4 regions of the Allobosea sp. GW822-FHT05A11 genome follow, and region 1 is predicted to be linked to each of the others. Evidence: riboswitches for the same ligand, from Rfam matches in the RefSeq annotation. Region 1 holds a riboswitch; each other region holds the start of a gene.
The links. A riboswitch is a leader RNA that binds a small molecule or an ion and turns the genes downstream of it on or off. The one in region 1 is predicted to bind cobalamin.
Positions count from the first base shown of each region.

Region 2: another riboswitch for cobalamin. It lies ahead of AC1RLU_RS23455 (TonB-dependent receptor plug domain-containing protein); the one in region 1 lies ahead of AC1RLU_RS22640 (CbtB domain-containing protein).
Region 3: another riboswitch for cobalamin. It lies ahead of AC1RLU_RS08960 (ABC transporter substrate-binding protein); the one in region 1 lies ahead of AC1RLU_RS22640 (CbtB domain-containing protein).
Region 4: another riboswitch for cobalamin. It lies ahead of AC1RLU_RS19350 (ribonucleoside-diphosphate reductase subunit alpha); the one in region 1 lies ahead of AC1RLU_RS22640 (CbtB domain-containing protein).

Region 1 covers NZ_JBXAMI010000007.1:135,188-139,390, reverse strand. The annotation lists gene cobW (cobalamin biosynthesis protein CobW) at 1-944, opposite strand, end outside; gene AC1RLU_RS22650 (DUF1636 family protein) at 949-1,338, opposite strand; gene AC1RLU_RS22645 (CbtA family protein) at 1,349-2,089, opposite strand; gene AC1RLU_RS22640 (CbtB domain-containing protein) at 2,102-2,278, opposite strand; cobalamin riboswitch at 2,316-2,500, opposite strand; gene cobU (bifunctional adenosylcobinamide kinase/adenosylcobinamide-phosphate guanylyltransferase) at 2,556-3,074, shown strand; gene cobO (cob(I)yrinic acid a,c-diamide adenosyltransferase) at 3,074-3,682, shown strand; gene AC1RLU_RS22625 (TetR/AcrR family transcriptional regulator) at 3,946-4,203, shown strand, end outside.
Region 2 covers NZ_JBXAMI010000007.1:307,761-311,963, forward strand. The annotation lists gene AC1RLU_RS23450 (ABC transporter substrate-binding protein) at 1-500, opposite strand, end outside; gene AC1RLU_RS23455 (TonB-dependent receptor plug domain-containing protein) at 497-2,443, opposite strand; cobalamin riboswitch at 2,566-2,764, opposite strand; gene AC1RLU_RS23460 (5-formyltetrahydrofolate cyclo-ligase) at 2,760-3,497, opposite strand; gene AC1RLU_RS23465 (GntR family transcriptional regulator) at 3,759-4,203, shown strand, end outside.
Region 3 covers NZ_JBXAMI010000002.1:782,052-786,254, reverse strand. The annotation lists gene AC1RLU_RS08970 (M81 family metallopeptidase) at 1-1,040, shown strand, start outside; gene AC1RLU_RS08965 (mandelate racemase/muconate lactonizing enzyme family protein) at 1,052-2,230, shown strand; cobalamin riboswitch at 2,266-2,477, shown strand; gene AC1RLU_RS08960 (ABC transporter substrate-binding protein) at 2,691-3,728, shown strand; gene AC1RLU_RS08955 (FecCD family ABC transporter permease) at 3,725-4,203, shown strand, end outside.
Region 4 covers NZ_JBXAMI010000005.1:494,270-498,472, reverse strand. The annotation lists gene AC1RLU_RS19375 (DUF1488 family protein) at 323-592, opposite strand; gene AC1RLU_RS19370 (hypothetical protein) at 589-876, opposite strand; gene AC1RLU_RS19365 (hypothetical protein) at 885-1,010, opposite strand; gene AC1RLU_RS19360 (hypothetical protein) at 1,513-1,734, shown strand; gene AC1RLU_RS19355 (hypothetical protein) at 1,676-2,185, shown strand; cobalamin riboswitch at 2,224-2,425, shown strand; gene AC1RLU_RS19350 (ribonucleoside-diphosphate reductase subunit alpha) at 2,537-4,203, shown strand, end outside.

The DNA.
Region 1 (4,203 bases):
TGACCGATGCGCCGGCCGACGCCCTGCACGACGAGCCGCATCGGCTTGCCCGGCACGGCGGAAAAACCCTTGAGCCGCAGCACGCCCTCGGCCTCGGCGGCCTTGGCGACGCGCGCCGTCAGCTCTTCCGGCGACAAGCCGGCCGGCAGCGGCAGGGCAACCGAGTCGAAATCGTCATGGTCGTGATCATGCTCGCCCTCACCATGATGCGAAGGGCGCGCGGCGAGGTCGCTTTCGGCGGCAGCGCCGAGGCCGACGATCAGCGCCGGCTCGACCTTGCCATGGGCGGTCTCGACGATCTTGATCGCCTTCGGCAGATGCTCGGCGATCTCGGCCTTGACCCGCGCGCGGCCGGCTTCGTCGACGAGATCGCTCTTGTTGAGCAGGATCAGGTCGGCGCAGAGGATCTGGTCCTCGAACACCTCTTCCAGCGGGTTGTCGTGATCGACCGAGGCGTCGGCCGCCTTCTGCGCCGCGAGCGCCTCCGGATCATCCGCGAACTGGCCCTCGGCCACCGCCGGGCCATCGACCACGGCGATGACGCCGTCGACGGTGACGCGCGAGCGGATGGCCGGCCAGTTGAAGGCGGTGACGAGCGGCTTCGGCAAGGCGAGGCCGGAGGTCTCGATCAGGATGTGCTCGGGCGGGTTCGGCCGGTTCAGGAGCTTTTCCAGCGCCGGCACGAAATCGTCGGCGACGGTGCAGCAGATGCAGCCGTTCGGCAATTCGACCACGTCCTCATCGCTGCAGCCGGCGATGCCGCAGCCCTTGAGGAATTCGCCGTCGAAGCCGAGATCGCCGAATTCGTTGACGAGCACGGCGAGCTTCTTGCCCTGCGCATTCTCCAGGAGATGGCGCACCAGCGTCGTCTTACCGGCGCCGAGGAAGCCGGTGATGATGGTGCAGGGAGTTTTGCCGAGATTGGCGGCCTGCGGAGCGTTCATGATGTCATCCTTGCTGGCGCGCCGGCAGAGGCGGCACGCGTGCGACCACGCCCTTGCGGAAGGACTGCGGCCGCTCTTTCCAGGGAACGATGCCATTGGCGCTGGCGGCATAGGCCTCCGCCGCGCCGACGATTTCGTCGAGATGGGTATCGGTGTCGAGATCGCCGATCAGATAGGTCCATTTGCCATCGGCGCTGAGCGCGATGGTGCAGGGCCGCTTGCAGACGCAGAGGCACTCGACGGGCAGCACGGGGATCGTGCTGCCCTTGGCTTTAAGCTGTGCGGCGAGGCGCTCGGCCAGTGCCAGACCCGGCTGGTCATAGCCTTCCGGGAGGTCGGCGCGGGCGCGGCGGCAGGCCGTGCAGACATGGATCGTGAGGTCACCCTCGGACATTGGTTTGCCTTCAGGCTTCGGCGGCCCGGCGGGTCGCCCGTGGCCAGAGCACGCCGACCATGAAGGCGGTGACGAGCCAGAGTGCGGCCTGGATGCCGAGCGAGAGCGACGCGAAATGGGCGGCGACCTCGGCCGGAACCTTGCTCTCCGGCGCGGCCGGATGCGGCGCGCCGACGACGTGCGGGAGCAGGATCAAGACTACGGCGACGAGCTTCAGCCAGGGCTGATCGAAGCGCAGGAACAGGAACAGCCCGGCCGCAGTGGCGATGGCGGTCCAGAGCCACCAGAGCTGGCGTTGCTCCAGCGCGGCTGAGGCTGCCCCCGGCAGTTCCGGCGCCAGCCCCATCGCCGGCGCGAGCCCCAACGCCAGGAAGCCACAGGCGCCCCAGACGAGCGCGCTGCGCTGGTCGATGCTGTCGCCCGCCGCGATCATGCCCGCGAGCAGCAGCGCCGCGAAGCCGATCGCGGTCGCGATCGTCACCGCACCGGTGAAGAGGGTGCGCTGGAAGCCGTCCTGCGGCTTCCATTCGGCATGGTCGTGGCCGGGGGCGTCGCCGGCCGGGCCGTGCGCGAGGATGATCTTCGCCTCGCCGTCGAAAGCGGCGAGCGTCGGCGCTTTCAGCGCCAGCGCCGCCTCATAGGTCTCGGCCTTGAGGATCAGCGGGGTGGTGGTGACATGCTGCAGGGCGGCGACGATCAAGCCAGCCAGAAGCCCGGCCAGGATGCTGACCGTGAGAACACGCGTGATCATGGATGCTTTCCCTCAGTGGCAGGGAAAGGCGAGGCCGTGACGGGTGTCGTGCGCGGCGTTGTGGACATTGGTCGAGGCCGCGAAGCCGGTCGTGTAGATCAGCGCGACGCCGATCACGAGCGCGGCTGCAACCGCCTTGACGCGTTCCGAAACGCTGAGTGTGGGGGTGGAAACCGAAACGGTGTTCATATGCGTTCTCCGTGGCCGCCCCGCCGGCAGCCGGTTGGATCTCTGCGGGTTGACGGCAGGTCTCCTGGCTCACGGACTTCGCGTCCCTCGCCGCCTTCCCGGAGCGAGCGCTCCAGTGGCCGATGGCGAAGGACATCCGCTTACAGTTGCGGGGGCAGCCGCGGTCTCGCACCGCGTTCCCTTTTCACCTCCTCGCGGAGGCACCGTCAGCGACGATCATTAGCCTTCGCCGTGCCGCTGTGCAATGCAGGATGGTCCTTTGAACCCTGCTTCCACGATGCCGAACGAAATTTCCCACCTCACCCTCGTCCTTGGCGGTGCCCGCTCCGGCAAGAGCCGCCATGCCGAGGCGCTGATCGAGGCCTGTCCAGCGCCCTGGAGCTATATCGCCACCGCCCAAGCTTATGACGACGAGATGCGCGCGCGGATCGCCGAGCATCGCGCCCGCCGCCCGGCCGGCTGGCAGACGGTCGATGCGCCGCTCGACCTAGCCGAGGCGATCGCCGCCCAGCCGGCGGGCCGGCCGGTTCTGGTCGATTGCCTGACGCTCTGGCTGACCAACCTCATCCTTGCGGAGCGCGACACGGCCGCTGCGCGCGAAGTTCTGATCGCCGCTTGCGAGCACGTTTCCGCCCCGCTCGTCCTGGTCGGCAACGAGGTCGGGCTCGGCATCGTGCCGGAGAACGCGCTCGCCCGCCGCTTTCGCGACGAGGCCGGGCGCCTGCATCAGGCGCTTGCGGCGCGGGCGGCCAGCGTGGTCTTCATGGTCGCCGGATTGCCGATGCGAGTGAAATGATGACGGATACCGAGGACGCCGCCCGCCACAAGGCGAAGATGGAGAAGCGCAAGGCGGTACAGGACGCCGAGGTCGCCTCCAAGACGCTCGAGAAGGGGCTGCTGATCGTCAATACCGGCCCCGGCAAGGGCAAATCGACGGCGGCTTTCGGCCTGATCCTGCGGGCGCTCGGCCATGGCTGGCGGATCGGTGTGGTGCAGTTCATCAAGGGTGCCTGGTCGACCGGCGAGCGCAAGGCGCTGGAGGCCTTCGGCGATCAAGTGAGCTGGCACAGCATGGGCGAGGGCTTCACCTGGGAGACGCAGGACAAGGCCCGCGACATCGCCGCCGCCGAGCGCGCCTTCGCCAAGGCGAAGGAGTTGATGGCCGATCCCGACATCAGGCTGCTGGTGCTCGACGAGCTCAACATCGCCCTGCGCTACGACTATCTGCCGCTGGCCGAGGTCGTGACGACGCTGGCGGCCCGCCGGCCGGACCTGCACATCGTCGTCACCGGCCGCAACGCCAAGCCGGAGCTGATCGAGGTAGCCGATCTCGTCACCGAGATGACGCTGGTGAAGCATCATTTTGCTGCCGGCGTGAAGGCGCAGGAGGGCATCGAGTTCTAGGATAGTTGTCTTCGTGCCGGCCGCCGATCCCGTCATTGCGAGCGCAGCGAAGCAATCCAGGGGGCTGGGCCGACCCTCTCACCCAGTCCCCCTGGATTGCTTCGGAGCTCGCGCTCCTCGCAATGACGACGGACTCCTTCCTGGCGGGAAAGGTGCATGACCGTCTTTGCCGCCGGCCCTTCCGGGCGCCCTCATCCCCACTTGACGCCGATCGGGCTTGCCCTCAAATTGAATCTGAATTCAAATTCAATTTGAGGGTACGCATGCCTGAACGGACACCGAAACAACCGCGCAAGGCCGGGAAGCGGGAAGCCATCCTCGCTGCCGCCCGCGGCATCGTCTCGGAGGTCGGTTTCCAGGAAACCTCGATCGCCGCGGTGGCCTCCGCCAGCGGCGTCTCTACCGGCAGCGTCTATTCCTATTTCGCCTCCAAGGCCGAGCTGATGGCCGAGATCGTCGCCGCCGTATCCTCGCGCGAGCTTGCCGTGCTGCGCGAGATCGCCGCGAGCGATTCACCGGTT
Region 2 (4,203 bases), 170 kb from region 1:
TCGACACGCCGAGCGGCCAGGGCCTGCAAGCGCTGTTCGATCCCGGCGAGCAAGGCCTGCCCGCGGGCGGGCTCGCCGAGAACATCGGCCATCTCGGTGATCTGCGCCTTCATCTCCGCGAGATTGCGGGGAACGCCGAATTCCCTGACGCCGATCCCGACCTGCCCGAGCAGCGAAACCGTAGCGCGCGTCGTATAGGCGCCGGCGACGACGAGATCGGGGTGAAAGCCCAAGACTTCCTCGGCAAGCCCGTGATTGGCCGGTATCAGGCGGGCGGCGCCCGCCATGTTGGCGTTGCGCGGGTCCTGCGACAGCCATGTCACCGAAGCGATGCGATCGGGATCGGCCAGGCGCAGGACGAGCTCGTCCGTGCACATGTTGAGCGAGACGATGCGGGCCGGCCGATCCGCAGCAAGCGAGACCGATGCCATCGCGCCCGCAAGCGCGATGGGCAGGAGGCAGGCGCCACACAGGCGGCGCAGGACGAGAGGCAGGTTCATCCGCCGATGGCCAACTTGATACCGCCGAAGACGCCGAGGCCCGGCACGAGGAAGCCGACCGGATTCTCCCAGCGCTTGTCGAAGAGGTTATCGACCCGCCCGAACACCGTCACCTTGTCGGTCGCCTTGTACTCAGCGGCGAGGTTGACCAGCGTCGCCCCCTTCGCGCGCATGCGCGGGACCGAGAAGTCGCGATTGCCGTCGACCCAGGAGCCGATATGGATCAGCGTCGCCGAGAGGCTGAGCCTGTCGGTCGGCGTCCAGGTCGCGGTCGCGCTCGCCTTGTGGCGCGGCCGACGCAACAGTTCCTGCCGGGCGATCTCGTCCTTGGCGAGGGTGAAGGTGTAGTCGGCGCGGATGCGGAACTGGGGCGAGATTTCCAGCGCGGCGAAGGCCTCGATGCCCTTCGTTCTGGCCTTGCCGATATTGGCGTAGGAATCGCGCGTGACATTGGTGACGATCAGGTTGTCGATGTCGTTCTGGAACCAGCTCGCGCCGAATTGCAGGCGCTTGTCGAAGAGCGGCTGCTCGAAGCCGACATCCCAGCCGCGGCTTTCCTCCGGCTTCAGGTTCGGATTGCCGAAGAAGTTGTAGCCGGGGCGGTAATCGATGAAGAGCTCGCTCAGCGTCGGCGCCTTGAAACCGGTGCCGTAGCTCGCCTTCAGCTTGGTTTCCGTGCCGGGAATGATGACGGCCGGCGCGATGCGGTACGTCGTATGGCCGCCATAGCTGTCGTCATGGTCGCGGCGGATATTGGCCGCCAGGAAATAGCGATCCTCGATATTGCCCTGGTATTCGAGCCAGGCGGCCTTGTTGCCGTTCGAGGCGATGAGGCTCGTCGTGTCCAGACGCTCGCGCTCATATTGCAGGCCCATGATCAGGTTGTGGCCCTTGATGATCTCGAGATTGCCGCGCCAGTCGAGCTTGGTGCGCTCGCCGAGGCTCTGATTGGGCAGGCCGAGCAGGCCGGTTACCGCGGACGCTGTCCGCGTCCCCCTGTCCTGCCGCGAATAGGAGACGCCGAAGGTGTTGACGAAGCGCCCACTGAGCGGGTCCCAGATGACCTCGCCACGGGTGAAGGCCTGCGCATAGTTCTGCAGGGAGCGATAGGGCGAGGGCGTGCTCGGGAAGCCGGCATCGCTGGTATAGCGCAGCTGGCCGTCCTGATAGCGGCCGACCCAGTTCAGCGTCAGCGTGTCGGTGAGCGCAAAGCCGAGGCGGCCGGAATAGCTGTAATTGTCGAAGATGTTCGGATTGGTCCGGCGGCCGGGCGGCACGAGGTTCGGCGGCGTCACCTCGGTGCCATCGGCCCGGAAATGGCTGGCATTGAAGGCATAGTTGAAGCGCGCATCACCGCCGCTGAAGCCGAGGGACTGGTTGAAGCTGCCATGCGAGCCGCCTTCCACGCGGGCCGTCATCTTCGGTGGTCCCTCGCCGCGCTTCGTGGTCACCGAGATGACGCCGCCCAGCGCATTAGCACCGTAGAGGCCGCTCTGGGGACCGCGCAAAACCTCGATGCGCTCGATATCCTCGGTCAGCATAGAGCCGAAATCGAAGGAGCGGTTCGGGGCTGAAGGGTCGTTGGCCTCGATGCCGTCGATCAGCACCTTGACGTGGTTGGAATTGGTGCCGCGCATGAAAACCGAGGTCAGGCCGCCCGGCCCACCGGTCTGCACGATGTTGAGGCCGGGCACCGCGGCGAGTGCCTGCGGCAAGGTGCGGCGCTGCTGCTGTTCGATATCCCTGGCGGTGATGACGGTGACGGCGCTCGCGACTTCGCGGGCAGGCGTCGGCGTTCCCGTGGCGCTGACGACGATCTCGTCGAGCGCCATCGTGGCGGGAGCGTTCTGGGCGAAAGCCGGGGCTGCAGCGCCGGCAATGGTCAGGCAGGACATGGAGAGCAGCAGGCGGCCGCGTCCGGCGGCCGGAAGGAAGAATTTCACGATGGAGACCTCGGGCGTTGACGTCAGTGGCACGTCACCGCGAACGCGATCTCCCATCTGCCGTGCGAAAGACGGCGAACGGTCGAATCAGCGATCGGCGCACCCCGGCCGAACGTGTCCGCGTGTGACCACGGCTGACGGCAGGTCTCCTGGCTCGCGGGTCGTTGCCTTTCGCCGCCTTCCCAGGTCCGAGGCCCCAGTGGCGTATGGCGAAAGGCTCGCCGCTTACAGTTGCGGGGGCAGCCGCGGCATGGGGTGGCTCGCCACCCGCACCGCGTTCCCTTTTGATCCCGTGAGGGAACCGTCGCGCTCAGGCTTATGGGGAGATCGGGCCGGCGTCAAACGGAGGCTCTCGATCCCGCTTTCCGCCGTGGGACCTGATGCCGTTTTCCGTCACGATATGGTGCATCGGGATGTCGAAGCCATGCGGGCGGATCGTCGGCATCTCCGCCATCTCGTAGCCGACCCCGACCGCGATCGTGGAGGACGGCAGGGCGGCGAGCGTGCGGTCGAAGAAGCCGCCGCCATAGCCCAGCCGGTAGCCCTGCGCGTCGAAGCCGACCAGGGGCGCGATGACGATCCGCGGGAAGACCGGCTCGCCCGCAGCCGGCACCGGAATGTTCCAGACGCCGCGCTCCAGCTTCTCGCCCTTGCGCCAGAGCCGGAACAGCAGGGGCTTGCCGCGCTCGACTACGACCGGCAAGGCAGCCAGACCGCGGCGCTCGCGCAGGCTTCGGAACCAGTCTCGCAGGTCCGGTTCACCACGGAACGGCCAGTAGCCGCTGACGAGGACGCCAGCGGGATCACCGATCAGCGCGTCGAGATAGCCGGCGATCCGGCGCCCGAGCGCGTTTCGCGTGCGCGCCGACATCGCCAGGCGGGCTGCGATCAAGCGTGCCCGCTCGGAGCGCCGCCATTCCTTCAGGCTCGGCTCGGGCAGGTTCTCCCCGACATTTCGCGACGGTGGCGTCAGCCCGGAATAGGCCGGATCGACCTCATGCAGCAGGCAGGCCGGCGAGGCATAGTCATTCAGATCGTCGTCGCCCTTGCCCATCGGTTTCCGGCCTCCGTCGCCACGACGCGCCAGCCACCCTCGGCGCGAGCGAGGCTACGCGAAGGTCCGGACATCGGAGCCGCGGCGCATGAGCATTCTGCGCAGACAGGTCATGCAATCAACCGAATTCAAGGTTGATGGAATATGGCAACCTTCGATGAAGGCCGCGCACGGCCACCGAATTCGCCGGCACCTCCGGTACCCATCGGAAACGGAAATGCTCTATGCTGCCGGGATCAGAAGCAGATAGGCACCCGCTCGATGCTGGCCGAGACACCGCCCCCCGCGAGCGTGGGCGTCACCGTAAAACTCTACGACGATCTCTCCTCGGCCATCATTTCCGGGGAGATCGCGCCCGGCGAGAAACTGAGCGAACCGGCCATCGCCCGCCGCTTCGGAGTCAGCCGCGCACCGGTCCGCGAAGCCATCCGGCGGCTGCAGGAACGCGGGCTCGTCACCTATGTCGCCAACCAGGGCGCGCGCGTCGCCGAGCCGAGCGCCGCCGAGTTCCTCGCCCTGCTCGACGTGCGCGAGGCGACAGAGGGCATGGCCGCCCGCCTCGCGGCCGAAAGCATGAGCGAAGCCGAGATCGCGGCGCTCGATGCCCTGGTCCGGGGGCATCGCGACGGTATCGAGCGCAACCCGATGGGCGCCTATCTCCAGGACGAGCCGGAGGCCGATTTCCACCGCCGGATCGCGAAGGGCA
Region 3 (4,203 bases), on a different contig from region 1:
ACGTCGACGGTTTCGCGATCTACTGGACCTATCCCCATGTCGATTTCGCCGATACCGGGCGCCGCGCCGCCGAACTCCTGCTGAAGCTGATGGCTGGCGGCATCAAGCCCGTCGCCGCCCGCGTCGTCATTCCCGCGCTGGTGCGTGGCGACGAACTCATCACCAAGACCGGCTGCTATGGCGAACTCCTCGCCGAATGCCGCCGGCTGGAGGAGGAGGGACGGGCGCTCGCGGCCGGTATCATGATCGGAAACCCCTTCACCGACGTGCCCGAGCTCTGCTCGCAGGTGCTGATCCTCACCGATGGCGACAAGGCGACGGCCGAGCGCGAGGCTATCCGGCTCGCAGAGGAGTTCTGGCCCTTGCGCTTCCGCATGCAGGGCAAGCTCGTCCCGCTCGACCGAGCGGTTGCCCAGGCCCGCAGCATCGACGGCCCGGTGATCTTCACTGACGCGGCCGACGCCACCTCGTCCGGCGCCTCAGGCGACAGCAACGCGATCCTCGCCGCCCTGCGCAAGGCCGGCTACGACAAGCGGGTGCTGGCCCAGATCGTCGATGCGCCTGCCGCCGCCGCTGCCCATAAGGCCGGCGTCGGCGCGACGATCGAGATCACGCTCGGCGGCTCGATCGATCCCGCGCGCTTCCCGCCGATGCAGGTGAAAGCCAAGGTCAAGCTGCTCTCCGATGGCGAAGCCGCGCTGGAGACGATGAAGGCGCCGCTCAGCGCCGGGCCGACCGCCGTGCTGACCTGGGACAATGTCACCGTAGTGGTGATGAGCCGCTCGGTCAGCCTGTTCGACCGGGCGATGTATTACGCCAACGGCATCGACCCCACCGATTTCGATCTTATCGTTGTGAAGTCGCCGCACACCGAGTTCCACATGTTCGACCAGTGGTGCGCGCGGAACTTCAACATCGACGCACCCGGCGCGACCTCCGCCAATCTCCGGAGTCTCGGCCACACGATCTGCGCCCGGCCGATCTATCCGCTCGACGAAGGCGTCACCTTCGCCCCGCGCGCCACGATCTGCGAACTGTGAGGATGAAGCCCGTGCCCAGGATCGAGGCCGTCGATTTCTTCTATCTCGCCATGCCCGTCGTTACCGACGAGGCCGATGGCAGCCAGGATGCCTTGCTGGTCAGGGTCGCCGCCGGCGGTCATGTCGGCTGGGGCGAATGCGAAGCGGCGCCATTGCCCTCCATCGCCGCTTTTATCTGCCCGATGTCGCATGGCGTCTGCCGCCCGGTCGCGGATTCCGTGCTGGGCCAGAATTTGGAGAGCCCGCAGGACATCGCCCGCATCGCCGCAGCCGTCGCCTATAACTCGATGGACCTGCTCCAGGCGCCGCACACCTTCTCCGGCGTCGAGATGGCGCTATGGGACATCCTCGGCAAGATGCGTTCCGAGCCGGTCTGGCGCCTGCTCGGCTACGCGAAAAGCCATTCCAAGACGCCCTATGCCTCGGTCCTGTTCGGCGACACGGCGCAGGAAACCCTTGAACGCGCCCGCGATGCTCGCAAGCGCAGCTTCCGCGCCGCCAAGTTCGGCTGGGGGCCGATCGGTCGCGGCAGCGTCGAGGCGGATGCCGAGCATTTCGTCGCGGCGCGCGAAGGGCTGGGGCAGGACGGCATCCTGCTCGTCGATACCGGCCAGATCTTCATCGAGGATGTCGAGCGCGCCGCCGCTCGCTTGCCCGCGATGGAGAAGGCCAACGTGCTCTGGTTCGAGGAGCCCTTCCATGCCAGTGCGCTCGAAGCCTATGGCGGTCTTGCCAAACGCAGTCCCAAGGTCCGGCTGGCCGGCGGGGAGGGCGCCCATAACGAGTCGATGGCCCGGCAGCTCATTGACTATGGCGGCATTGGCTATGTCCAGATCGATTGCGGGCGCATCGGCGGCATCGGCCCATCCAAGGCCGTGGCGGATTACGCGGTCGCCAAGGGCGTGACCTTCGTCAATCACACCTTCACCTCGCATCTGGCGCTCTCCGCCTCGCTCCAGCCCTATGCCGGTCTCGCTGCGCACGAGATCTGCGAGTATCCGGCCATGCCGAAGCCGCTCGCGACCGCGATCTCAGCCAATCACCTGGAGCGCGATACGAACGGGCAGGTCGCCGCGCCTGATACTCCCGGCCTCGGCATCGAGGTCGCGACGACCGCGCTGCGGGGCTACCTGCAGGAGGTCGAGATATCCGTCGGCGGCAAGCGGCTCTACAGCACGCCGCGCCTCTGAAGCGATGTTCGCTTGACGGCGCGCCGCACCCTTATAGGGTGTGCGCCGATCGAGGTTCTCCGGGTTGCTCCCGGAGCTAAGAGGGAATTCGGTGAGGCACTTCCAGTGCCAAAGCCGAGGCTGCCCCCGCAACTGTAAGCGGCGAGCTCTCCGTCCATCGTCCACTGGCGCTTGCCGCGCCGGGAAGGCCGGGCGGAACCGGCATCGACCCGCGAGCCAGGAGACCTGCCCCGGTCGTCGAAGACGTCTTTCGGACGGGGTGTTCCGGAGCCTGTGTGTCGATGGTGGCCCTGCGCCGCTTGTCCGCCCCACATGCCCAAAGCTCCCCCGGCCGTCATCTCGGGGAGCGATGAAGTCCATGTTCATGAAGTCCACTGCACAGGCCGCTCAAGGCGGCTTGACGTTTGCCTGCCGCGCACTCTATCAGAAATGCAACATTGTTACATTTCGGATGGCCTCGATGCCGGCTGCGCGCCCGTTCAATTCCCTGCTCCGCCTCTCGGCCGCCGCGCTGTTCGGCGCTCTCGCCATCGGCACGGCCACTGCGGCGCCGACCAAGTACCCGCTGACGCTGGAGAACTGCCGCGAGACGATCACCTTCAACGCCGCGCCCAAGCGCGTCGTCGCGATCGGTCAGACCCAGACGGAAATCCTCTATGCGCTCGGCCTCGGCGACCGTGTCGTCGGCACCGCGGTCTGGTTCTCGCCGGTCGCCAAGCCCTATGAGGCGGTCAATGCCAAGGTGAAGCGCCTCGCCGACAACGATCCGAGCTTCGAGGCGGTGCTGGCGCAGGAGCCCGATCTCGTCACCGCGATGTTCGAATGGCATGTCGGGCCCAACGGCATCGTCGGCAAGCGCGACCAGTTCGCCAAAGTGAAGGTGCCCACGTACGTCTCGCCGACCGATTGCGTCGGCAAGGACAATTCCGGTGCCGGCGACGGCGTTCGTACGCAGATGTTCACGATGGAGCTGGTCTATCGCAACATCCGCGAATTCGGCGCGATCTTCGATGTCGCCGACCGGGCCGAGACGCTCGTCGCTGAGCTCAAGGCCCGCGAGGACAAGGCGGTCGAGCAGGTCGCCAAGCTGAAGGCGCAGGAGGTGCCGGTCGTCGTCTGGTTCTCCAGCAAGGACATCAAGGGCGACGGCTTCATGGCCGGCAAGAACGGCGTGCCCGCTTATATCCTGTCCAAGCTCGGCGCCCGCAACATCATCACGACCAACGAGGAATGGCCGCTGGTCGGCTGGGAAAGCATCGCCGCCGCCAATCCGGCCGTGATCGTCACCGTGAAGATGGATCGCCGCCGCTTCCCGGCCGACGATATCGAGAAGAAGCTGGAATTCCTGAAGACCGACCCGGTCGCCAGCAAGCTCGACGCCGTCAGGAACAACCGCGTCGTCATCATGGATGTCGGGGCGACCCGCGCCGGGCTCGACACCATCGACGGCATCGAGACGCTCGCCAAGGCGATCGCCGGCTTCGGGCTTTCGCGTTGAGCCACGCCGCCCATGGGCCGAACTGGCCGGCGCGGATCGGCATCGCGCTCGCTTCGCTGCTGGCGCTGACCTTCTCGGTCGCGCTGGCGGTCACGATCGGCGAGATGCGCATCCCGCTGGACACGGCCCTGAAGGCGCTCGGCAACGGGTTGTTCGATCTCGACTTGCCCGTCAGCGCGATCCAGCAGGGCGTGATCTTCGATTATCGCCTGAGCCGCGCGCTAATGGCGGGGCTCTGCGGCGGCGCGCTCGCCCTGTCCGGTGCGATCCTGCAGGCGCTGCTGCGCAATCCGCTGGCCGAGCCCTATATCCTCGGCATCTCGGCGGGGGCCTCGACCGGCGCCGTCGCGGTGCTGATCCTCGGCATCAGCATCGGCGGTACGGTGCTGTCGGTTTCGACCGGCGCCTTCATCGGCTCCTGCGCTGCGCTCGTGGTGGTCGCCATGCTGGCGGCGGGGGCGGGCGGGGCGAGCGA
Region 4 (4,203 bases), on a different contig from region 1:
CGATGAGGCGGAGCAAGGCCTGTTGCTCGGGACGGTCCGACTTTCCGGAGACGAGGAAGGCTCCCAACTCGACATGCGACAGCTGGCCCCCTCCTGGACCGTTCGGTTGATGGATCACGAATGCTGCACCGCTCGTCGGCTCCCGCCCCAGAAACCAGCAGTCGCCGGTGGGGCTGCGATATAGCTCTCGCCGTTCGCTCATGATGTCGCGCTCCTGCGATTGACGATGACTGGACAAACGCTAAGTCGCCACGTGAGACAGGCCGAGCCAACCCGCTGTCCTCGCCAGTCCTTTAGGTGCGGCCGAAAGCTCCGGCCCTTGCTAGCGGAAGGCGTCGGCCGAGAGCCGATGATAGCCCCCGCGCTTCTTCAGATAGGCGGAGCGAGCGGCCTGCAATATGGCTGAGCGATTGAGGTCGAATGCGACCAGGAACGAACCCTCGCTTCCGTCGATGACAGCGGGACTTAAGGTTCGCAGAACATCGAGCTCGATCTGGAACATGACTTCCAGCGATGCTTCAGAACCCCAGAAGCTCACGCAGCCGCGGCCGGGTTCGTAACGCCGGATCGAGTTGGGAAAGTCGAGGCTCATGACCTGCACCCTGCGCCAAGACGCACCAGCTCGGCCTGACAGGCATCGACATGGCGCCGCTTCCGCTTCTTTCGCAGCCAGATGCCGACGGGAAACGCGATCGGCGAACCGACAACGATCACCGACAAGTGGGGGATCGGAGGCAGGTCATAGAATCTGCCCGCTCCCCACATGCCGACACTGACGAGCCCCATGCCGGTCATTCCATAGATCGCTGCCGACGCCTCCGGCGCTGGAGCATAGCCAGCGGCTGCAAGCCGAGCCTTTTCCCGGTGCGGTTCCATGGGAGACATCATTTCAGCACGAGTGCGAAGACCAGTGCGAGCGCGGCGATGAGACCACCATGTGCGAACCAAACCAGATGGCGGTCTGCGGCCCAAATGCGATAACCGAACCAGTGCCCGGAAATATTTGTCATGGCTGGGCTCCGTTTGGCCCAGATCGGGGCGCTTCGCGCAAATGCTCTGAAGTAGAATCCCGATGCGTTTCGAGACTGCCTTAAAATGGTGCGCGTAAGATGCTCTTACAAGGCAAGGAGTCGTTCAGTGTGATATTATTCCGAATCTGGCGATTATAATCGTATTTCGTCAGCGCTAGATCGATCTTTTGATCGAGAACATGTCACTTGATGCCTCAGTTTGTCATCCAGGCTGGTGCCGAGTGCCGCCGGCAAAGATGGGATGAGGCTCCAACTGAAGATCACTCCCAAGAACGCGGATGTCTGGTCCGCAGGATGGCGCCAACCTCCGCTTCTGGCGCGACGCTATCTCAACGCATGGAGCAGCGGTTCAGAACAGATCTGAGATTGAGGCGAAGGCGTTCAACCGCTCTCGGCAACAGAACCGCCTTAATTTTTGATATTGCCGGCAAGCTCCGCCTTCATAAAATCCCCGACGAGAGACCCCCTCGGAGGAAGGAGCATGCCGTTCTCGTCGCTGAGTGACCCGGTTGACCTCGCCCGGGCGCAGGCGGCCCTGGAGGCCGCGTGGAACGAAGTCAGATCGACCATTCCTGATGCGTTTGATAAGCGAGAACGAACCAAATTGGCTTACATCGTGGCTGCACTGGTGACGGTCGCGGTAGATGAAGATGATCTCACACAGCGAGCCATCGAACGATATCGACGATCTGCTGTTGCTTGAGAACGACAGGCCTCTCGCGAGGCCATGGCCTGTTTTTCCGCCGGAGCTGAGGCCGGTCGAGAGCGCGAAACCGCTCTCTCTCGTCGCCAACGAACATGAGGTTTCCGCAGTGTTCGATGGCAGCGAGCCGGAAGCTAACATACGACGCCGGATGAGCGACCTGGACCGACGTGTGGACGAGTTTCAGAGGGGGCGTCTGCACCCGCGGGTGGTCGATGAGGTCCTTGAAATCTCTTCCCGGGAACGTCGGCGTTGGATCAAGGACGGGAGGTTGCCGATCTCGGGAAGCGGATTGCTCCGCCGAGGAAAGCAGGACATTCACTTCCCTCTCCATCCGCCGGACAAGATCGCTCGTCTCGCTCAGGATCGCGACATCATCGCCGAATGGAGGGAGCGCGACCGCGCCGCGACACGCGATATCGATCCCCGTTCTTCACAGGCACTTGAGTAGCCGCATCACGACGGATTGACACTTGCAAGGCGTTGACTACTAAATCTGGTGGTCGATGGTCTCTCGAATCGCAAGATCGAGAGCTAAGAGGGAAGCCGGTGCGAAGCCGGCGCTGCCCCCGCAACTGTAAGCGGTGAGTTCACGTCCACGATTAAGTCACTGAGACCGCAAGGCCTTGGGAAGACGGGACGAGAGCGCTGACCCGTGAGCCAGGAGACCTGCCGCGACCCTTGTTACGTCCTCGGGCGGGGTGTCCCGGTGGTGCGCTTGGCAGGTCGCGGCCGTGAGGTGCTGCGCGCCTTCTCGACGCAACCGCTTTGGCCTTTGCCCCCAACATTTGGGGTTGATGCCATGTCTCTTTCTCTTGAAGCCGAGCGGCCCGTGCCGACGCCGCTTGCCACCGAAGCTGTTTCGCCACCGCGCGCCGCGGCCACGGAACCCGGCTACCAGCTTATCCGCCGCAACGGCGCGGTGACGCCCTTCGATCCCTCGAAGATAGCGGTCGCGCTGACCAAGGCGTTCCTCGCGGTCGAGGGCGCGAGCGCCGCTGCTTCCCGCCGCATCCACGACGTCGTCGCCGAGCTGACCGAGCAGGTCGTTTCCGGCCTGACCCGCCGCGCCGCGACCGGCCGGACCTTCCATATCGAGGACGTGCAGGATCAGGTCGAGCTCGCGCTGATGCGCGGCGAGCACCACAAAGTCGCCCGCGCCTATGTGCTCTACCGCGCCGAACGCGCGCAGGAACGGGCAAGAGCGCAGGTCGAGGCGAAGCCCGCTGCCGCTGCGGCGCCGTCGCTTCAGATGAAGCTGGCCGACGGGGCGCTCGTCCCACTTGACGCTGCCCGTCTGGAGAAGGTGGTGCGCGAGGCCTGCGCCGGTCTCGACGGTGTCGCGGCCGAGCCGATCCTCGCCGAAACCCGCCGAAACCTCTATGACGGCATCTCGCCGGACGAACTGGCGCTGGCTCCGATCCTGGCCGCGCGCACGCTGATCGAGAGCGAGCCGAACTACGCCAAGGTGTCAGCCCGCCTGCTGCTCGACAAGCTCCGCCGCGAGGCGCTGAGCTTCGTCCATGGCCATGCCGAGCAGGCGACGCAGGAAGAGATGGCTGCCGGGTACGGCGACTACTTCACCGCTTATCTCAAGTCCGGTATCGACAACGAGTTGATCGATCCCGAGCTCGGCCGCTTCGACATCGCCCGCATCGCGGCGGCTCTGAAACCCGAGCGCGATCTCCAGTTCGACTATCTCGGCTTCCAGACGCTCTACGACCGGTACTTCCTGCATGTCCGGGGCAACCGCTTCGAGCTGCCGCAGGCCTTCTTCATGCGCGTCGCGATGGGCTTGGCGATGCGCGAGATCGATCGCGAGGCGCGGGCGATCGAGTTCTACGACCTGCTGTCGTCCTTCGATTTCATGGCCTCGACGCCGACCCTGTTCAATTCGGGCACGCTCAGGCCGCAGCTCTCCTCCTGCTTCCTGACCACGGTCGCCGACGACCTCGAAGGCATCTTCAAGGCGGTGAAGGACAATGCGCTGCTGGCCAAATACTCCGGCGGCCTCGGCAATGACTGGACGCCGGTGCGCGGCCTCGGGGCCCATATCAAGGGCACGAACGGCGAGAGCCAGGGCGTCGTGCCCTTCCTGAAGGTCGCCAACGATACCGCCATCGCGGTCAACCAGGGCGGCAAGCGCAAGGGCGCGGTCTGCGCCTATCTCGAGACCTGGCATGTCGACATCGAGGAGTTCCTCGATCTCCGCAAGAACACCGGCGACGACCGCCGCCGCACCCACGACATGAACACGGCGAACTGGATCCCGGACCTGTTCATGCAGCGCGTCGAGGCCGGCGGCGACTGGACCTTGTTCTCGCCGGACGAGGTGCCGGATCTGCACGACCTCTATGGCAAGCCGTTCCGGGAAGCCTACGAGGCCTACGAGGCGAAGGCCGCCCGCGGCGAGCTGCGCGTCCATAAGAAGTTGAAGGCGGTCGATCTCTGGCGGCGCATGCTGACCAT